DNA from 4 places in the Streptomyces sp. NPDC048751 genome. Region 2 is predicted to be linked to each of the others. Evidence: riboswitches for the same ligand, from Rfam matches in the RefSeq annotation. Region 2 holds a riboswitch; each other region holds the start of a gene.

The links. A riboswitch is a leader RNA that binds a small molecule or an ion and turns the genes downstream of it on or off. The one in region 2 is predicted to bind S-adenosylmethionine.
Region 1: linked by a shared signal. The riboswitch ahead of ACGFNV_RS36800 (putative leader peptide) and the one ahead of thrC (threonine synthase) in region 2 are both predicted to bind S-adenosylmethionine.
Region 3: linked by a shared signal. The riboswitch ahead of ACGFNV_RS21845 (aminotransferase class V-fold PLP-dependent enzyme) and the one ahead of thrC (threonine synthase) in region 2 are both predicted to bind S-adenosylmethionine.
Region 4: linked by a shared signal. The riboswitch ahead of ACGFNV_RS36915 (amino acid ABC transporter permease) and the one ahead of thrC (threonine synthase) in region 2 are both predicted to bind S-adenosylmethionine.

The regions. Positions count from the first base shown of each region.
Region 1 is NZ_JBICUX010000015.1:52,791-57,282, reverse strand. Features, by position in the region: gene ACGFNV_RS36815 (NtaA/DmoA family FMN-dependent monooxygenase) at 1-864, shown strand, start outside; gene ACGFNV_RS36810 (LLM class F420-dependent oxidoreductase) at 970-1,893, shown strand; gene ACGFNV_RS36805 (DUF1684 domain-containing protein) at 1,973-2,797, shown strand; SAM riboswitch class IV at 2,887-3,000, shown strand; gene ACGFNV_RS36800 (putative leader peptide) at 3,020-3,151, shown strand; gene ACGFNV_RS36795 (ABC transporter substrate-binding protein) at 3,367-4,492, shown strand, end outside.
Region 2 is NZ_JBICUX010000003.1:531,341-535,832, reverse strand. Features, by position in the region: gene ACGFNV_RS14140 (trehalose-6-phosphate synthase) at 1-1,194, opposite strand, end outside; gene ACGFNV_RS14135 (glucosyl-3-phosphoglycerate synthase) at 1,275-2,219, opposite strand; SAM riboswitch class I at 2,351-2,504, shown strand; gene thrC (threonine synthase) at 2,522-3,808, shown strand; gene ACGFNV_RS14125 (MoaD/ThiS family protein) at 3,805-4,080, shown strand.
Region 3 is NZ_JBICUX010000006.1:447,976-452,467, forward strand. Features, by position in the region: gene ACGFNV_RS21825 (NYN domain-containing protein) at 1-590, opposite strand, end outside; gene ACGFNV_RS21830 (hypothetical protein) at 628-867, opposite strand; gene ACGFNV_RS21835 (rhomboid family intramembrane serine protease) at 1,056-1,808, shown strand; gene ACGFNV_RS21840 (Lrp/AsnC family transcriptional regulator) at 1,805-2,086, shown strand; gene ACGFNV_RS21845 (aminotransferase class V-fold PLP-dependent enzyme) at 2,119-3,492, opposite strand; SAM riboswitch class IV at 3,619-3,735, opposite strand; gene trpD (anthranilate phosphoribosyltransferase) at 3,835-4,492, opposite strand, start outside.
Region 4 is NZ_JBICUX010000015.1:75,990-80,481, forward strand. Features, by position in the region: gene ACGFNV_RS36905 (putative leader peptide) at 135-245, shown strand; gene ACGFNV_RS36910 (glutathione S-transferase C-terminal domain-containing protein) at 374-1,264, shown strand; SAM riboswitch class IV at 1,303-1,411, shown strand; gene ACGFNV_RS36915 (amino acid ABC transporter permease) at 1,739-2,719, shown strand; gene ACGFNV_RS36920 (amino acid ABC transporter ATP-binding protein) at 2,716-3,513, shown strand; gene ACGFNV_RS36925 (transporter substrate-binding domain-containing protein) at 3,585-4,492, shown strand, end outside.

The sequences.
Region 1 (4,492 bases), on a different contig from region 2:
GCAGTCGCCGACTCCGCCGCCGCGCCCGCCTGGTCGGCACCCGGCGCCGTACACCAAGTGCGCCACAAGGGACCGCAGTTCGACGTCGACCTCGCTCCGACCCTGCCACGCAGCGCCCAGGGCCACCCCGTGATCTTCCAGGCCGGTGACTCCGGCGAGGGACGCGACTTCGCCGCCCGCAACGCCGACGTCATCTTCTCCGCGCACGGCACCGACTTCGACGACGCGCTGGCCTTCGCCGACGACATCCGGCGCCGGCTGCGCGCCGTCGGGCGGCCCGACGACGACCTGCGGATCCTGCCCGGCACCGAGATCATCCTCGGCGCCACCGAGGAGGAGGCCCAGGAGAAGAAGCGCTGGATCCGGCTCCAACAGGTCACCCCGACCACGGCCTTGGGGATCGCCGGGCTGCTGTGGGGCATCGACCTGTCCGACCGCGACGCGGACGGGCCGCTGCCGAAGGAGGATCCGGTCGTCAGCGAGAACGACGGCTCCTTCGGCGCCCGGCGCATCGCCGACCCGCGCGCCGTCGTGGCCGAATGGTGGGCGAAGGCGGAGGCGCACGGCTGGTCGCTGCGTGAGACCGTCATCGCGCTCGGCCCGCAGCGCGGGCACGTCGGCACTCCCGCCCGCCTGGCCGACAAGTTCGCCCACTTCGTACGGCACGGCGCGATCGACGGCTTCAACGTCACGCCGTACCTCATCCCTGACGGCCTCGACGACATCGTCGACCTGCTCGTCCCGGAACTGCAGGAACGCGGCATCTACCGCACCGAATACACCGGCACCACCCTGCGCGAGAACCTCGGCCTGCACGCACCGCTCACCCACCGGTCCGCACCGGACCGACGGCAGGCGGGCTGAACCCCCGGCCGACCCTTCCACTCAGGACTGAGTACACATGACTGACAAGAAGCTGTCACACACGGACCGGAATGCGGGTCCGGCCGACGCCCGTTCTGAACTGACATGACTGTTGGAGTAGCGCTCAACGCGTCCGACGCGCCGAACCAGGTCGACGCCACCGTCCAACTGGCCCAGGAGGCCGCAGAGTTCGGTGTTACGTCGGCCTGGTTCGGGCAGACCTTCGGCGCGGACTCACCCCAGCTCGCGGCGATCGTCGGGCGCGAAGTGCCCGGACTGCAGGTCGGCACCTCCGCGATCCCCGTCTTCGGCCGCCACCCGCTGCTCGTCTCCAGCCAGGCCCAGACCGCCCAGGCCGCGACCCACGGCCGCTATCACCTCGGTCTGGCCCTGGGCACGAAACTGCTGACCGAGTCCGGCTTCGGCCTGCCCTTCGAACGACCCATCGCCCGGCTGCGCGAATTCCTCACCGCGCTGCGGCAGTTGACCGAGACCGGCACAGCCGACTTCCACGGCGAGCTGCTCACGGCCACCACTCCAATCCCGGCGCGGGTACCGGGGGCAGAGAACGGCGTCCCCCTGCTGGTCGCCGCGATGGGGCCGCAGGCTCTGCGGGCCAGCGGCGAACTGGCCGACGGGATCCTGCCCTACCTGGCGGGACCGCGCGCCCTGGCGGACCGCATCGTGCCCACCCTGACCGTCGCGGCCGAGGCCGCCGGCCGCCCCACGCCCAGGATCGTGGCCCTGGTGCCCGGGGTGGTCACGGACGACGTCGACGCGGTGCGGGCCAAGGCCACCGAGAACCTCGCCTTCTACGAACAGATCCCTTCCTACGCCCGGGTCATCGAACTCTCCGGCGCACGGCGGGCCGCCGACCTGGCCGTCATCGGCGACGAGAAGACCGTCGAGGCCGAGGTACGCCGCTACCGTGACGCCGGCGCCACCGAGGTCGTGTTCTCAGCCACCGAGATCGCGGGAGAAGCCGATCGTCGACGGACCTGGCGACTCCTCGGCGAACTGGCCCGCTGAGTACACCCGTCGGCTCGACAACCCCCTTGCACCCCTGCGTCCCCTGCCGAAGGCACCCACGGAACAAAGGAGATTCCCCATGACCACCGAGGCCGCCACCACGGACCTGCACGCCTTCACCGAGACCTGGCTGGAGTGGTACCGCGCCCAGGAGACCCGGCTCGCCGCCCCGCACGGGTTCCTGGCGATCACCGGCCTGCACTGGCTCGACGACCGGCCACAGCGCTTCCCGGACGCGCCCGGCGCGTGGCGCACCGGCCCCGAAGGCGTCGTCGTAGACCTCGATGACGGCGAGGAACTGGTCGTCGACGAGACGCCGGTGCACGGTGAACACCGCTTCGGCGTGCTTCCCGAGCGCGGCGGCGTCGACGCCGTGTGGGGAGACGCGGTCATCGAGGTCGCCAAGCGCGGCGGCCACGACATCGTGCGTCCCCGGCACCCGGACGCCCCGCTGCGCACGGCCTTCACCGGAACGCCCGCCTACGCCCCCGACCCGCGCTGGGCCGTGACGGGCCGCTACATCCCCTTCGACACGCCGCGGCCGACCACCGTGGGCGCCGCGGTCGAGGGCCTTGAGCATGTGTACGACGCTCCCGGCAGGGTCGAGTTCGAGCTGGACGGACGCCTGCTGTCGCTGACCGCGTTTCCCGGCCCTGGTGCGGGCCGACTGATGGTGCTGTTCACCGACGCGACCTCCGGAGTCACCACCTACGCCGCCAACCGGGCCCTGTCCCTCGAACCGCCCGCCGCCGACGGCACGGTCGTCGTGGACTTCAACCGCGCCGCGAACCTTCCGTGCGCCTACACGGACCTGGCCACCTGCCCGCTGCCCCCGGCCGAGAACCGGCTGCCGGTGGCCATCGAGGCCGGTCAGAAGATCCCCCGCGAGCGAAGCGGCTCCTGAACCGGACACACTCTCGCCCCGGACTCCCCTGACGAGGCGTCCTTTTGCGCCATTGACGTACGCCAAGTCTGGTCCGTACGATCACGAACGGCATTGAGTGTCAGCGTCAAGCCCTGGCTCGCTGACCGGCAACCCTCCCGCGCGGCGGGGTGCTCCAGGTGAAAGCCCGGCGGGATCACTGACGATCTCTGCAAGCGCGTGGCCCCGTGACCGGGGCCGAAAATGTGGAGGACCGATATGCGGCACGGTGGTGACCTCAGCGCCCGCTTCGCCGGCGCCACCGTGTTCTCCCGGCTCTCGCGTCGGCGCCACATCGACCTCAAGCGCTCGACCAGTTGTCTCTGTCAGGCCTGACGGGCCTTCCCACCGCTGGTCGCAGTACGGCACCTGCCATCGCCGCACCCGCCTGCGCCTGATCTCCGTCTGTCTTTGATCCCGCGTTTCGCCCTGATCCCCGTCTGCACAGCGCTCCCCGGCACCCGCGTCGCGCCGGCCGGGGCCGCACGCCCACGCACGGCCGTGCCTCGTACGGCATCCGTGCCTGGTGACACGAGTAGGAGAAGCCCTCCGTGACTGCACTTCCCGATGTCAGAACCTCCCGGTGGGCGGCACTGACCGCCCTTGTGACCGCCAGTGTTCTGCTGACCGCCTGCGGCTCCGGCGGCGGCGATTCCGGCAGCGGCTCCGGGCAGCCCGAGTCCGGCGGCACCCTGACCTTCGCGGTGGGTTCGGACGCCGGCTGCGTGGATCCGCAGCAGGTCGCCAGCAACGAGACCATCTACTCGGTGCGCCAGATCGTGGACTCCCTGACGGACCAGGACCCGAAGACCGGCAAGATCGTGCCGTGGCTGGCGAAGAGCTGGGACATCAGCTCCGACGCCACGACGTTCACCTTCCATCTGAGGTCGGGCGTTACCTTCAGCGACGGCTCGAAGCTGAGCGCGCAGGTGGTCAAGGACAACTTCGACGCGGTGCCGAAACTCGGCGCCCTGGGGACGCTCGCCGAGGGCTATCTGAGCGGCGTCAAGAGCACCACGGTAGTCGACCCGCTCACCATCAAGGTGACCTTCAGCCAGCCCAACACCCAGTTCCTGCAGGCCACTTCGACCCACTCGCTGGGGATCGAGTCGTCGGCGAGCGTGAAGAAGACCCCGCAGCAGAAGTGCAGCGACGGGGTGATCGGGTCCGGGCCCTTCGTGCTGAAGCACTACGTGCAGAACCAGTCGATCACCCTGGCCAAGCGCACCGGATACGCCTGGGGTTCCTCACGGTGGAGCAAGAAGGGCGAGGCGTACCTGGACAAGCTGGTGTTCAAGGTCGTACCGGAGGCGGGCGTACGGGCCGGAAGTCTCCAGTCCAGCCAGGTAGACGCCATCAGCAGCGTCGGGAAGGCCAACGAGGCGGCGCTCAAGGGCGGCCAGGTCAACCTCCAGCGACGGGCCAACCCCGGCGTCGTGTTCGGTCTCGGCCTCAACAATTCGCGGCCGGCCCTGAAGGACGCGAGGGTGCGCCAGGCGATCCTGTTCGCCGTCGACCGGCAGCAGATCGCCGACACCGTCTTCCCCACCGGCACCCAGCCGGCGACCAGCGTCCTCGCGCACACCACGCCCGACTACGCCGACCTCGCCTCCGGCCTGACCTTCGATGCGGCCAAGGCCAAGTCCCTGCTGGATTCGGCCGGCTGGAAGACCGGCA
Region 2 (4,492 bases):
GGGGTTGACCAGGGCCACGTCGCCGAGGCGGTAGGCCGCCAGGGAACGCGCGAAGTCGTCCTTGAGGTGCAGGACGACGGGGGTCCAGCCCGGGGTGCCGTACTGCTCGTTGATCTCCTCCGCCACCCGCCGCACCTCGGCCATGTAGTCGCGGTAGACCGCGAGGTCCTGGCGGGAGGGGTAGGCGAAGGCGACGTGCACCACCCGTTCGCGCCACTCGGGGTGGTCCTCCAACAGCTGCCGGTACGCCAGCAGGCCGCGCACGATGTTCTTCGACAGCTCGGTCCGGTCGACGCGGACGATGGTCCTGCGGAGGCTGCCGTCGGGGGCCGTGCCGATCTCCTCGCGCAGCGCCGCCATCCGCTCCTCGACGTCCGCCTGGTGCGCCCGCTCGCGCAGGAACTCCGCGTCGGCGCCGAGGCCGTGCACGGAGATGCGCGTGCGGTGGCCGGGCCGGGTCCAGTCGCGCGCGTACTCGAGCGTCGCCCTGAGCCCGTCGTCGCCCTGCCGGCCGACGATCTGCGGGTCCATCGCCTCCGCGCACTCGGCGAACGCCGCCGCCCACCGACGGGTCAGGAACCCGAGCCGGTCCGCACCGAGCATGCCCAGCACCAGCTGCGAACGGATGTCGTCGGGAAGCATCGCGAAGTAGTCCACCGGCGCCCACGGCGTGTGCGTGAAGTGCCCGATGCGCAGGTCGGGGCGCAGCTCGCGGAGCATGCCGGGGACGAGACAGAGGTGGTAGTCCTGCACCAGGACCGCCGCCCCCTCGGCCGCCTCCTCGGCCAGCGCCTCGGCGAACGCGCGGTTGTAGGCCTCGTACGCCGCCCACTGGCGCCGGAACTCCGCGTCGAAGACCGGCTCCAGCGGGGTGAGGTACAGCATGTGGTGGACGAACCACAGCACCGAGTTGGCGATGCCGTTGTACGCGTCCGAGTGCACGTCCGCCGGAATGTCCAGCATCCGTACGCCCTTCTCGCCCACCCCGCGCCGGATCGCCTCCCGGTCGCCGTCGGACAGCGCCGAGCACACCCACAGGGCGCCGGCGTCCGGGTCGATGGCCGACAGGCCCGAGACGACCCCTCCGCCGCCCCGCTTGGCGTGCAGCGAGCCGTCCTCCTGGACCGTGTACGAGACCGGGCCGCGGTTGGACGCGACCAGCACCTGAGCAGCAGCGTCGTGCGTGGAAGCCATACGCCTCAACTTAGCCCGGCCTGTAAACGCTCAAACGTACGATCGCGCTTCGTGGACAGCCGTATACGGCTCCCCGCGCGTCACGCCACCTTGCGCGCGGCGTACTCCGCGATCTCCGTCATCGGCGGACGCTCCTCCGTGTCCACGGAGTACGTACGCGGCTCGAACCCGTCCTCGCCCCGCTCGAACTGGATGAGGGACGGACGGATCAGATGCCCGCGGGCCAGCCTCAGCTGGGCGGTGCGGTAGATCGCGGCGGCCATCCGGCCCAACGCCTGCCCGTCCTGGTGGCGGTGCTTGCGCACCCCGACGTCGACCTGGGCGAGGGCGTCGAGCCCGACCAGGTGCAGGGAGTCGACCAGCATGCCCAGCTCCACGCCGTAGCCGACGGGGAAGGGAAGCTGTTCCAGGAGGGAGCGGCGGGCCGCGTACTCGCCGCCGAGCGGCTGCACGAACCCCGCCAGCTGCGGCCAGTGCATGTTCAGCAGCGGGCGGGCCATGAGCTCGGTGACCCGGCCGCCCTGGCCGGCCGCCCCGCCGAGCGGACGGTCGTACATCCCCTTGACGAGATCGACGTCCGGGTCGGTGAGCAGGGGGCCCACGATCCCGGAGACGAAGTCGGAGGAGAACTCCTTCAGGTCGGCGTCGATGAAGCAGACGATGTCCCCGCCGGTCACCAGCAGGGAGCGCCACAGCACCTCGCCCTTGCCGGGCACGGTCGGGATACGCGGGAGTATGTCGTCGCGGTGGACGACCCGGGCGCCCGCGGCGGCGGCCACCTCGGAGGTGCGGTCGGTCGATCCCGAGTCGACGACGACGATCTCGTCGACGAGCGGGACCTGCTGTATCAGGTCGTGGCGGATGACGGCGACGATGTCGCCGACGGTCTCCTCCTCGTTGAGCGCGGGCAGCACGACACTGACCGACTGGCCCGTCCGCTGTTTGGCGGCCAGGATCTGGTGCAGCGGGCGATCGGTCACGGACCAGGAGCGGGTGCTCAGCCAGCGCTCGACTTCTTCCAGCACAGTCTGCGGCTCCTCACGGGTTGTCTCGCGGTTCGGACGACTATCTCAACTGTCCTGGCCTTCGGTTACAGTCTTGGACAACGCTGGTGACCATCGCATGTCGGGGGTCATGTGCGTCAACAACCACATACCGCTCATCCAGAGGGGCAGAGGGAAACGGCCCGTTGAAGCCCCGGCAACCCTCCAGCCGGTCTCGTAGATCACTGTCGATCGCCAGCGAGGCTCCCGGCTAGGGAAGGTGCCAAATCCGTCTCGCGGCGAGATGCGTCGTGAGGAAGATGAGGAGAAAGGGCCTCGCCTCCATGGCTGTGCAGACTGTTGCAAGCACCACCGACTCCACCGTAGACCTCGGCCCCGCCGCCGCGCTGAGCTGTCGTGAGTGCGGTCACCGCGTGCCCCTCGGCCCGGTCTTCGCCTGCGAGGAGTGTTTCGGCCCGCTCGAGATCGCCTACGACTTCTCCTCCTACGACACGGAGGAGCTGCGCAAGCGCATCGAGGCGGGCCCCGCGAACATCTGGCGCTACGCCCCGTTGCTGCCCGTCCCGGCCGACGTGGCGGACAAGCCGAACATCAACCCCGGCTGGACCAAGCTCGTCAAGGCCGACAACCTGGCCCGCGAGCTGGGCGTCGACGCCGGCAAGCTCTTCGTCAAGGACGACTCCGGCAACCCGACGCACTCCTTCAAGGACCGTGTCGTCGCCCAGGCGCTGGAGGCCGCCCGCGCCTTCGGCTTCACCACCCTCTCCTGCTCCTCCACCGGCAACCTCGCCGGCGCGGTGGGCGCCGCGGCCGCCCGCGCCGGTTTCCGCTCGTGTGTGTTCATCCCGCACGACCTGGAGCAGGGCAAGGTCGTCATGGCCGCCATCTACGGCGGCGAGCTCGTCGGCATCGAGGGCAACTACGACGACGTGAACCGCTTCTGCTCCGAGCTCATCGGCGACCCGGCGGGCGAGGGCTGGGGCTTCGTCAACGTCAACCTGCGGCCGTACTACGCGGAGGGGTCCAAGACCCTGGCGTACGAGATCTGCGAGCAGCTCGGCTGGCGGCTCCCGGACCAGCTGGTCGTGCCGATCGCCTCCGGCTCGCAGCTCACGAAGATCGACAAGGGTCTGCAGGAGCTGATCAAGCTCGGTCTCGTCGAGGACAAGCCGTACAAGATCTTCGGCGCGCAGGCCGAGGGCTGCTCGCCGGTGTCGGTGGCCTACAAGGCGGGCCACGACGTCGTCCGGCCGCAGAAGCCGAACACCATCGCCAAGTCCCTCGCCATCGGCAACCCGGCCGACGGGCCGTACGTCCTCGACATCGCGCGCCGTACGGGCGGTGCCGTGGAGGACGTCAACGACGAGCAGGTCGTCGACGCGATCAAGCTGCTCGCCCGGACGGAGGGCATCTTCGCGGAGACCGCCGGCGGGGTGACCGTGGGTGTGGCGCGCAAGCTGATCGAGAACGGTCTGCTGGACCCGACCCTCACCACTGTCGTGCTGAACACCGGCGACGGCCTCAAGACCCTCGACGCGGTGGCCGGCACCGGGCTCACCGCCACCATCCGCCCGAACCTGGACTCCTTCCGAGAGGCTGGCCTCGCATGAGCGTGACCGTCCGCATCCCCACCATCCTGCGCACCTACACCGGTGGCCAGGCCGAGGTCGCCGCCGAGGGCGCGAACCTGGGCGAGGTCATCGCCGACCTGGAGAAGAACCACACGGGCATCGCGGCCCGCGTTCTCGACGACCAGGGCAAGCTGCGCCGCTTCGTCAACGTGTACGTCAACGACGACGACGTCCGCTTCGAGCAGGGTCTGGAGACGGCCACCCCGGACGGTGCCGGTGTCTCCATCATTCCGGCGGTCGCCGGAGGCTGATCATTACCTTCGGTAACATCAGTTACCGAGAGTTCATCGAATTGCCCCCTCCGTGAGAGAAGCGGAGGGGGCAATTCTGTGTGGTTGAGCGCGGTACAGTTGGGGAACACGCTGTTTTTCGCGTACCGAACGCCTCTGTTTTACGGCTCCACATGCGATGAGAAGTAGCCAAAGTGTGTGGTTCTTTTGCGCCATTTGCTCCTTTTGTGGAGCCCGACTTGCCCAGAATTCTGGTGAATTCTCGGTAAATTCCCGACCGGCCATGCCCGGAATTCTCGTCCGATTGACCTGTTGCAGACGGCAGTTGGACAGATACATTCGGCCGCGGTCGACGCGTTCCGGCGCACGCCCCCAACCAAAGCGGGGGGTGAGGTCTGACCCGGATCCGCGAAGTGTGGATCTGTGCAAGGGC
Region 3 (4,492 bases), on a different contig from region 2:
TTGACGTCACTGAGGGCCGCGCGCAGCTTGCGGTGAAGCGATTCCGCTTCCTTCTTCGCCGCCTCCAGCTCGACGCGCAGCCCCTCGGTCTCCGCGCGGGTCTGCTCACGGGCGTGCGCGAGCTGCTCGCGCAGCCGCTCCAGCTCGGCCCGGCTCTCCTCGTCGGCGCGCTCGGCGTCCGCCCGCAGGGCCTCCTCACCGGCCGCGGCGACCAGCTTCACCCAGCCCGGGGGCCGCAGTACGTAGGCCGCGGCCGCCACGTCGAGCGGGTCCGCGGCCGGGGGCGGCGAGCCGGAGTCCAGAGCGCCGGCGAGCTCCGGCTGGGCCTCTCTGAGCTTCTCCCCGATGCGCTGTCGGAACAGCGGGTCGGTCTCCAGCGCGGCCGCCATCGCGTTGCCCGCGAACTTGGCCCGCCGGTTGGGTGCGAAGCGGGCGTACTGCCGCAGCTGCGCGGGCAGTTCGGCGACGGTCAGGCCGCCGAAGCCGTCCGAGACGATCTGTACGACCCTGCGCCGTACGCCGTCGGGCAGCGGACGGTCGAGCACCTCGGCGGCGCCGTCGCCCGGCCCCCCGCCCGTGGTCTCCGCCATCCGTCACACCCCAATGCCTGTGCGGGGCCGCTCCCAGTCAGGAGCCGGCGCCCGGCCTGTCCACGAGTTCCACCTGGTCCACGGCGTTGCACCAGCGGCACCGCACCGACTCGATGGTCTCACTGACCACCTCGCGCTCCTCGACCTTCGGCTCGCCCGCGAGGTCGAGGTGGACGTACTCGACGACCTTCGACGAGCGCGTCACGTCGAACCGGGTGAGGTTGCCGCAGAGGGTGCAGCGCCACCGCGTGGTGGCGGTCGGCAGGGGAACCGTCATCGTGACTTGTCCGCTTCCTTCTAGTGTCGTCGTTCTAGTGTCGTCGTTCTCGCGGTGTCGGGTCGCGCCCAAGGCTCCCCGGTCCGTGTGGCTCGTAACCCTACGGCCTGGCGGGTACTCGCCGCTCGGGCGTCCACGGCGGCGAGGCGGTCTGTGCCCGCGCGTCCGTTACGTCATGCTCTGTGGTCATGATCAGCAACAGGAGCGTCACGCTCGGCAGCACGACCAAGGCGATCAGGGCGGTTCGTCGGACATCCACGCCGGTGACGTACGCGCTGATCGTCGTGTGCTGCGCGGTCTTCCTGGTCGGCCCGGCCTCGGGGCTCAACCCGGCGTACGGCTCCGGCGAGGAGCTGCTCCTGGCGCAGCGGGCCTATTTCCGGCGCTGGGGTGTGATCCCCGCAGAACTGTTCGAGGGTTCCCCCCGAGCGGCCCTGACCCCCGCCACGGCCCTCTTCGTCCACGGCAGCTGGGTGCACCTGCTGGGCAACATGCTCTTCCTCTACGTCTTCGGCGCGATGACCGAGGAACGGATGGGCCGCGTCCACTTCACCCTGTTCTACGTCGGCTGCGGCTCCCTCGCCCTGCTGGGGTACGCGGTCGCCAACCCCGGCTCCGAGCAGTCGCTGGTGGGCGCGTCCGGGGCGATCTCCGCCGTCCTCGGTGCGTTCCTGTACCTCTTTCCCCGGGCGCGGGTGACCAGTCTCCTGCCGTTCCTGTTCTTCCTGCCCCTGCGCCTCCCCGCGTGGGTCGTGCTGCCGTTCTGGGTGGCCGTGCAGTGGCTGGCGGCGGCGCGGGCCGGTCAGGGGCCCGGGGTGGCGTACCTGGCGCACCTGGTGGGCTTCGGGCTGGGCTTCCTCTACGCGTGGGCGTCCTTCAGGTCGACGACTAGAGTGAGGGCCGCCCCAGCTCCGGCCCCCGAGGGAGAGAACCAGCCGTGATCACCGCGATCGTGCTCATCAAGACCAGCGTGGACCGGATTCCGGAGATCGCGGAGTCGATCGCCGCGCTGGAGTCCGTCAGCGAGGTCTTCTCCGTCACCGGCACGTATGACTTGATCGCCATGGTCCGGGTGCGGGCGCATGAGGATCTGGCGGATGTCATTCCCGGGCGGATCAGCAAGATTCCCGGGGTGGAGGCCACGGACACGCATGTGGCGTTTCGGACGTACTCGCAGCATGATCTTGAGGCGGCTTTCGCCATCGGGCTGGACTCCTGACCCCCTGAACACCGCCAACTGGCGAACGCCCGTCACACCGCCGGGACGCAGCGGCCCTCCTCCGTGCGGTACTGCCACTTGGCACCGTTGCTCACCAGTTCCCGGACCGCGCTCACGAAGCGGTCCACGTGTTCGTCCGGGGTTCCCGCGCCGAAGCTGACGCGGATGGCGTTGAGGGACTTCTCGCCGGGGGCCGCCTCGGGGGCGCCGCACTCGCCCTGGGTCTGGGGGTCGCTGCCCAGGAGGGTGCGGACGAGGGGGTGGGCGCAGAAGAGGCCGTCGCGGACGCCGATGCCGTACTCGGCGGAGAGGGCGGCGGCGAAGTGGGAGCTGTTCCAGCCGTCGACGACGAAGGAGATCACGCCGACGCGGGGGGCGTCGTCGCCGAAGAGGGACAGGATCCGGACCTCGGGGACCTCGGCGAGGCCCGTGCGGACCTTCTCGATCAGGTACTGCTCGCGGGCGACCAGGGTGTCGAAGCCGGCCTCGGTCAGCGCCTTGCAGGCCGAGGCGATGGAGTAGGCGCCGATGACGTTGGGTGATCCCGCCTCGTGCCGTGCGGCGCTGTCGTGCCACTCGACGTCCACTCCCCCGTCCTCGCGCCGGGTCACCTTGCGGCTGGCGCCGCCGCCCGCGAGGTAGGGGTCGGCCTCGCGCAGCCAGTCGGCGCGGCCGGCGAGGACGCCGGAGCCGAACGGGGCGTACAGCTTGTGGCCGGAGAACGCGACCCAGTCGACGTCGAGGTCCTTCAGTGACACCGGGTGGTGGGGGGCCAGCTGGGCGGCGTCCAGGACGATACGGGCGCCGTGCGCGTGGGCGGCGGCGGCCAGCTCCTGTACGGGCCACAGCTCGCCGGTGACGTTGGAGGCGCCGGTGACACAGACGAGGGCCGGGCCGTGGGGGGCACGGTCGGCGAGGGCGCGCTCCAGGGTCGCCACCGCCTGCCGCGGGGTGCGCGGGGCGTCGAGGTAGGTGACCCGGGCGTGCTGCCAGGGCAGCAGCGAGGCGTGGTGCTCGGTCTCGAAGACGAAGACCTGGCAGTCGGCGGGGAGGGCCTGAGCCAGCAGGTTGAGGGAGTCCGTCGTCGAGCGGGTGAAGATCAGCTGGTCGTCGGCTCGGCAGTCGAGGAACTCGGCGACCGTCCTGCGGGCGTTCTCGAAGAGGTCCGTCGACAGCTGGGAGAGGTAGCCGGCACCCCGGTGGACGCTGCCGTAGTACGGGGCGTAGGCCGCCACGTCGTCCCAGACCCGCTGGAGGGCGGGGGCGCTGGCGGCGTAGTCGAGCGCTGCGTAGGTGACTTCGCCGCCCGTGACGAGCGGGACGGTGACATCCCGGCCCAGAACGGGCAGCGGGGCACAAAGGGGCTGGGTGGAGACAGCGGTGGAGGCAGCACTGAGGACAGACATGACGGAACTCCCGTGAGAGGAAGGAGGAGAGTGAAGACGGGTGTGCGGAGGCGGGGCTCGACGCCCTAGCGCATTCGCTTGCTCACGGAAGGCTCCCTCGATGACCAGGATCCCTGGTGTATGAGGGATCCGCGCTTGCCGTAGACCTCACTGCCTACGGCCTGGTCCTCACCCGGGGCACCCCGCCACGGACGGAGGGTTGCCGGACAGTCGGCCGGGGCCTCATGACTGTCACTCATGACCTGGACAGGAACGTACGTGAAGTGATCGCGGTCCCGCAACCCGTGTCCGGATCGCGGGACCGCACGTCGGTTTCCAGCGACCTGATCCGCCGGACAGGCCCTAGGCGTTGCTCGCGGCCACCCAGCGCTCGAGCGAACGCTTCGCCGCTCCCGAGTCGATCGACTCGGCGGCCTTGGCCATGCCGGCGCCGATCTGCTCGGCCAGCGTTCCGGGGCCCGGGTCGAGCGCCACGAGCGCCGCCGCCGAGTTCAGCAGGACGGCGTCGCGGACCGGGCCCCTCTCGCCCTCCAGCAGCCGTCTGGCGACCTCCGCGTTGTACGACGGGTCGGCGCCGCGCAGCGCCTCCACCGGCACGAGCTCGATGCCGACGTCGCGCGGGTCGAAGGTCTCCTCGGTCACCTTGCCGTCGCGCACGACCCACACCCGGGAGGTGGCGGTCGTGGTCAGCTCGTCGAAGCCGTCGTCACCCCGGAAGACGAGGGAGGAGTTGCCGCGCTCGGCGAGGACGCCGGCGATGAGCGGGGCCAGACGCGGGTCGGCGACGCCCACCGCCTGGGCCTTCACCTTCGCGGGGTTGGTGAGCGGACCGAGGGCGTTGAAGGTCGTCCGGATGCCCAACTGTCCACGGGCGGCGGCCACATGACGCAGCGCCGGGTGGAACTTGATGGCGAAGCAGAAGGTGATCCCGGCCTCCTCGGCCACCTCGGCCACCCGCTTCGGGGTCAGTTCGAGGTTGACGCCGAGCTTCTCCAGGACG
Region 4 (4,492 bases), on a different contig from region 2:
GGAAACGTGTGGTGACTGTGTCGAGGAGGGCCGCCGTCCATCGGGGCGTCCGCGATGCGGGACGGCCCTCTTGACGCCGATGTCGGTCGGATCGACACTCACTGAGGGAATCCTAGTGAATGGGTAGGGAAATTATGAGGCGCTTGGAGTCGGTCACCGTCCGAGTGAGCCGTTCGCCTCTTCTGACCTCCCGCCGTCACATCGATCTGCTGCGTGTCTGCAGCGCTATCAACCCCCAGGGCTGAGCCGCGCCCATCCCGCACCGGAGACGCCCTCGGGCGTCGTGCCGTCCGGTGCGTACGGGAGAACTCCGCTCCCTCACCCGACGTCGCTTCCGCCGCGCGTACGTCCGCGCCCGCTCCCGGGGAGAGTCATGACTGTCACACCGCTGGCCGCCCACGCCGACGACCGGCCCGCGTCCGCCTTCCGGGGCCGGATCGGCCGGGACGCGCGCAGCGGCCACTACGCCGTTCCGGGCCGCTACCGCCTCCATCTGTCGACCGCCTGTCCCGGCGGCCTGCGCATCGCCGTCACCCACAGCCTGCTCGGCCTGGACACCGTCTGTCCGGCCACCTTCCTGCCCGCGGTCCCCGACTGCCCCGAGGGCGGCCACTCCGTCCTGCGTCCGTTGTACGAGGCCAGCGCCCACCGGTACCCTGGTCCGGCCGTCGCGCCGGTGCTCAGCGACGACTGGTCCGGGCGGATCGTCAGCACCCACACCCCGGACATCATGCGCGACCTCGACCGCCGGTTTGGCGGCGACCGCCCCTCGCTCTACCCGTGCGGCACGGAGTCGGAGATCGAGGCCGTCGAGCGGATGTGCGCTCAGGGCATCGAACAGGCCGCGCAGCACGCCGGATCGGCCGGTGGCGCGCCGGTGGAACGTGACACGGCACTTGGCATGCTGCTCGAAACGCTTGGGGCCCTGGAACGCTGGATCGAAGGACGCACGTATCTGATCCGCGACGAAATCACCGCCGCCGACGTCGAGTTGTGGGTCGCCCTGGTCCAGCTCGACACCGTCCACCGCAACCACCTCGACGCCTCCGCCGTCCAACGCATCGCCGACCACCCGACCCTGTGGGCCTACGCCCGCCGGCTCGCCGCCCACCCTGCCTTCGGCGGCCACCTCGACCTCGACGGCATCGAACGCCGTCACCACGCCCGCTGCCAGGGCCTGGAGGCCGCCGGAGCGGCCGTCCAGATCCTGGACTGGGCAGCACACGCGGCCCGTCAGCCGTTCCACCTGGTGGACCGGCGTTGACATTCGTTCGGGCAATTGTCTTAACTACGGCCCAGAACGGTCATGAGTGTCAGCAACAAGCCCTGGCTTGCTGACCGGCAACCCTCGCTCCGCGGTGGGGTGCCCCAGGTGACGACCGGACCGAAGACGTTTCGGTAAGCGCGAGGCCCACACGGGCCGGAACAGTGATGGTGACGCCATGTACGCAGCTCTCAGGACGGCCACGCGCCGCTCCCAGGGCTGCGTACAGCCGTACCCGAACCCTCTCGTCGCCGATCGCGCCGTCGATCTGCTCCGCGTGAACAGCGCACTGTGTACCGCACCGGGCTGTGCCCGCTGTCGGGGCTGACACCTCCCCGCAGCCCCCCCGCAATCCCTGACGAACACCGCCCCTGCGGTGTGCCGTTGTCCTCCCCGCCCCTGTTACCTCGCTGTCGCATGCGCCGCCGCATGCCGCCGCGCCGTCCGGGGTGTCCGACCCAGCCGGAGCCCACCATGAGTGAACCCCCTGGCGCCACCGTCACCCTCCCCGAGGCGCCGACCGCCGACCAACCATCGAAAGCCCTCACTGCCCAGCGAGTTCTGCCGCTGCGGCGCCCCGGACGCTGGATCGCCACCGCGGTGGTGCTCGTCCTGGTCGCCCAGTTCGTGCACGGACTGGTCTCCAACCCCTTCTACCAGTGGGACCGCTGGGGCTACTGGTTCCTGCGCCCCACCATCCTCGACGGCCTGCTCATCACCCTCGAAGTCACCGCCTACAGCGCGGTGCTCGGCCTGATCGGCGGCATCGTGCTCGCCCTGGCCCGGCTGTCGAAGAGCCCCGTGCTGCGCGCGGTCAGCTGGACCTACGTCTGGGCGCTGCGCTCCGTCCCGCTCATCGTGGTACTGATCTTCCTCTACAACTTCAGTGCCCTGTACAAGACGTTGAGCGTCGGCATTCCCTTCGGCCCGGCCTTCTTCTCCTTCGACGAGTCGAAGCTCGCCACCGACATGGTCGTCGCCGTGATCGGCCTCAGCCTCAACGAGGCCGCCTACGCGGCCGAGGTCGTTCGCGGCGGAATCCTGTCCGTCGACCAGGGGCAGCACGAGGCGGCGGCGGCGCTGGGCCTGCCGAAGGGCTACCAGTTCCGGAAGATCGTCTTTCCGCAGGCGCTGCGCTCGATCATCCCGAACTACGTCAACCAGCTCATCGGCCTGATCAAGGGCACCTCGCTGGTCTTCTACGTCTCCCTGCTGGACCTGTTCGGCTCCGCGCAGACCATGGGTTCCACCTACCCCGGCGACATCGTGCCGCTGCTGCTGGTCGTCACCGTCTGGTACCTGATCCTGACCAGCGTCGTCTCCGTCGTCCAGTTCTATGTCGAGCGGTACTACGCCCGCGGTGCCACCCGCGGCCTGCCGCCGACGCCGCTGCAGAAGCTCCGCATCGGGCTCACCGGCCTGCGGGAGCGCATCCGCCGGGAGGCCGCCGTATGACCGCCGACACCATCGAGGCCCTGGCGGACGTCGAGGCCGCCACCGTCGAGGTGCACGACGTGCACAAGTGGTACGGCACCCATCGGGTGCTGGACGGCGTGGACCTGACCGTCCGCCCCGGCGAGGTCACCGTGATCCTCGGCCCCTCCGGCTCCGGAAAGTCCACCCTGTTGCGGGTCATCAACCACCTGGAGAAGCCCGAGATCGGCTACGTCAGCATCAATGGCGAGCTGATCGGCGTAAAGCGGCAGGGCGAGCGGCTCAAGGAGCTGAGCGAGCGGGCCATCCTCACCCAGCGCGGGCGGATCGGGTTCGTCTTCCAGAACTTCAACCTCTTCCCGCACCTGACCGTCCTGGACAACGTGGCCGCCGCCCCGGTCGCCACTGGCAGGCTCGGCAAGTCCGAGGCCCAGGAGCTGGCCCGCGAACTGCTCGGCCGGGTCGGCCTCGGCGACAAGACCGGCGCCTACCCGCGCCAGCTCTCCGGCGGCCAGCAGCAGCGCGTGGCCATCGCCCGCGCCCTCGCCCTGCGCCCCGGCGTCATCCTCTTCGACGAGCCCACCTCCGCCCTCGACCCCGAACTCGTCGGCGAAGTCCTCGCCGTCATCAAGGACCTGGCGACCAGCGGCACCACGCTTCTCATCGTCACCCACGAGATCGGCTTCGCCCGCGAGATCGCCGACCGGGTCGTTTTCATCGACGGCGGCAAGATCATCGAGCAGGGCCCGCCCTCCGAGGTCCTCGACAAGCCGCGGCACGAGCGGACCAGGGACTTCCTCAGCAAGGTCCTCTGACCGCCGCCCGCGTAGACCTCCCCCCACTCCGCCCACTCCACCCTCACCACCTCCAGCGACAAGGAACAGCCATGCCCACCCAGTTCACCCGACGCAGCCTGATACGCGGCATCACCGCGGCGACCGCCGTCGCCTCCCTGGCCACCGGGCTCGCCGCCTGCGGTGGCAACAGCGACGCGGCCACCTCCACCCAGGCCGCCGCCAAGTCCGGCGAGGTCGTCATCGGCCAGGTCTCCAACGGCGCCGCCCAGCAGACCTCCATCAAGGTCTCCGAGGTCAAGTCCGTCAGCGCCGAACTCCCCGCCGCCGTCAGGAAGAGCGGCAAGCTGGAGATCGGCATCGGCGCCCTCCCGGCCGGCTTCCCGCCGCTGGCCTACGTGGGCAGCGACCAGAAGACACTCACCGGCGCGGAGCCCGACTTCGGCCGCCTGGTCGCCGCGGTCCTCGGCCTCCAGCCCGAGGTGAAGAACTCCACCTGGGAGAACCTCTTCGTCGGCATCGACAGCGGGAAGGTCGACGTGGCCTTCTCCAACGTCACCGACACCGAGGAGCGAAAGAAGAAGTACGAGTTCGCCTCCTACCGGCAGGACAACCTCGCCTTCGTGGTGCCGAAGAAGAGCACCTGGAACTTCGACGACAACTACGAGAACCTCGCCGGCAAGACCGTCTCCGTCAGCTCAGGCACCAACCAGGAAAAGATCCTCCTGGAGTGGAAGGCGAAGCTGGCCAAGGAGGGCAAGAAGCTCACCGTCAAGTACTTCCAGGACAGCAACAGCGTCTACCTCGCCCTGTCCAGCGGCAAGATCGACGCGTACCTGGGCCCCAACCCCGGCATCGCCTACCACAACCGCCAGGTCGCGAACACGCCCAACGCCACCCGCACCGCAGGCACATACTCCGGTGCCGGCGCGAGCCTGCAGGGCCTGATCGCGGCCACCGCGAAGAAGGACAGCGGCCTGGCCAAGCCGCTCGCCGACGC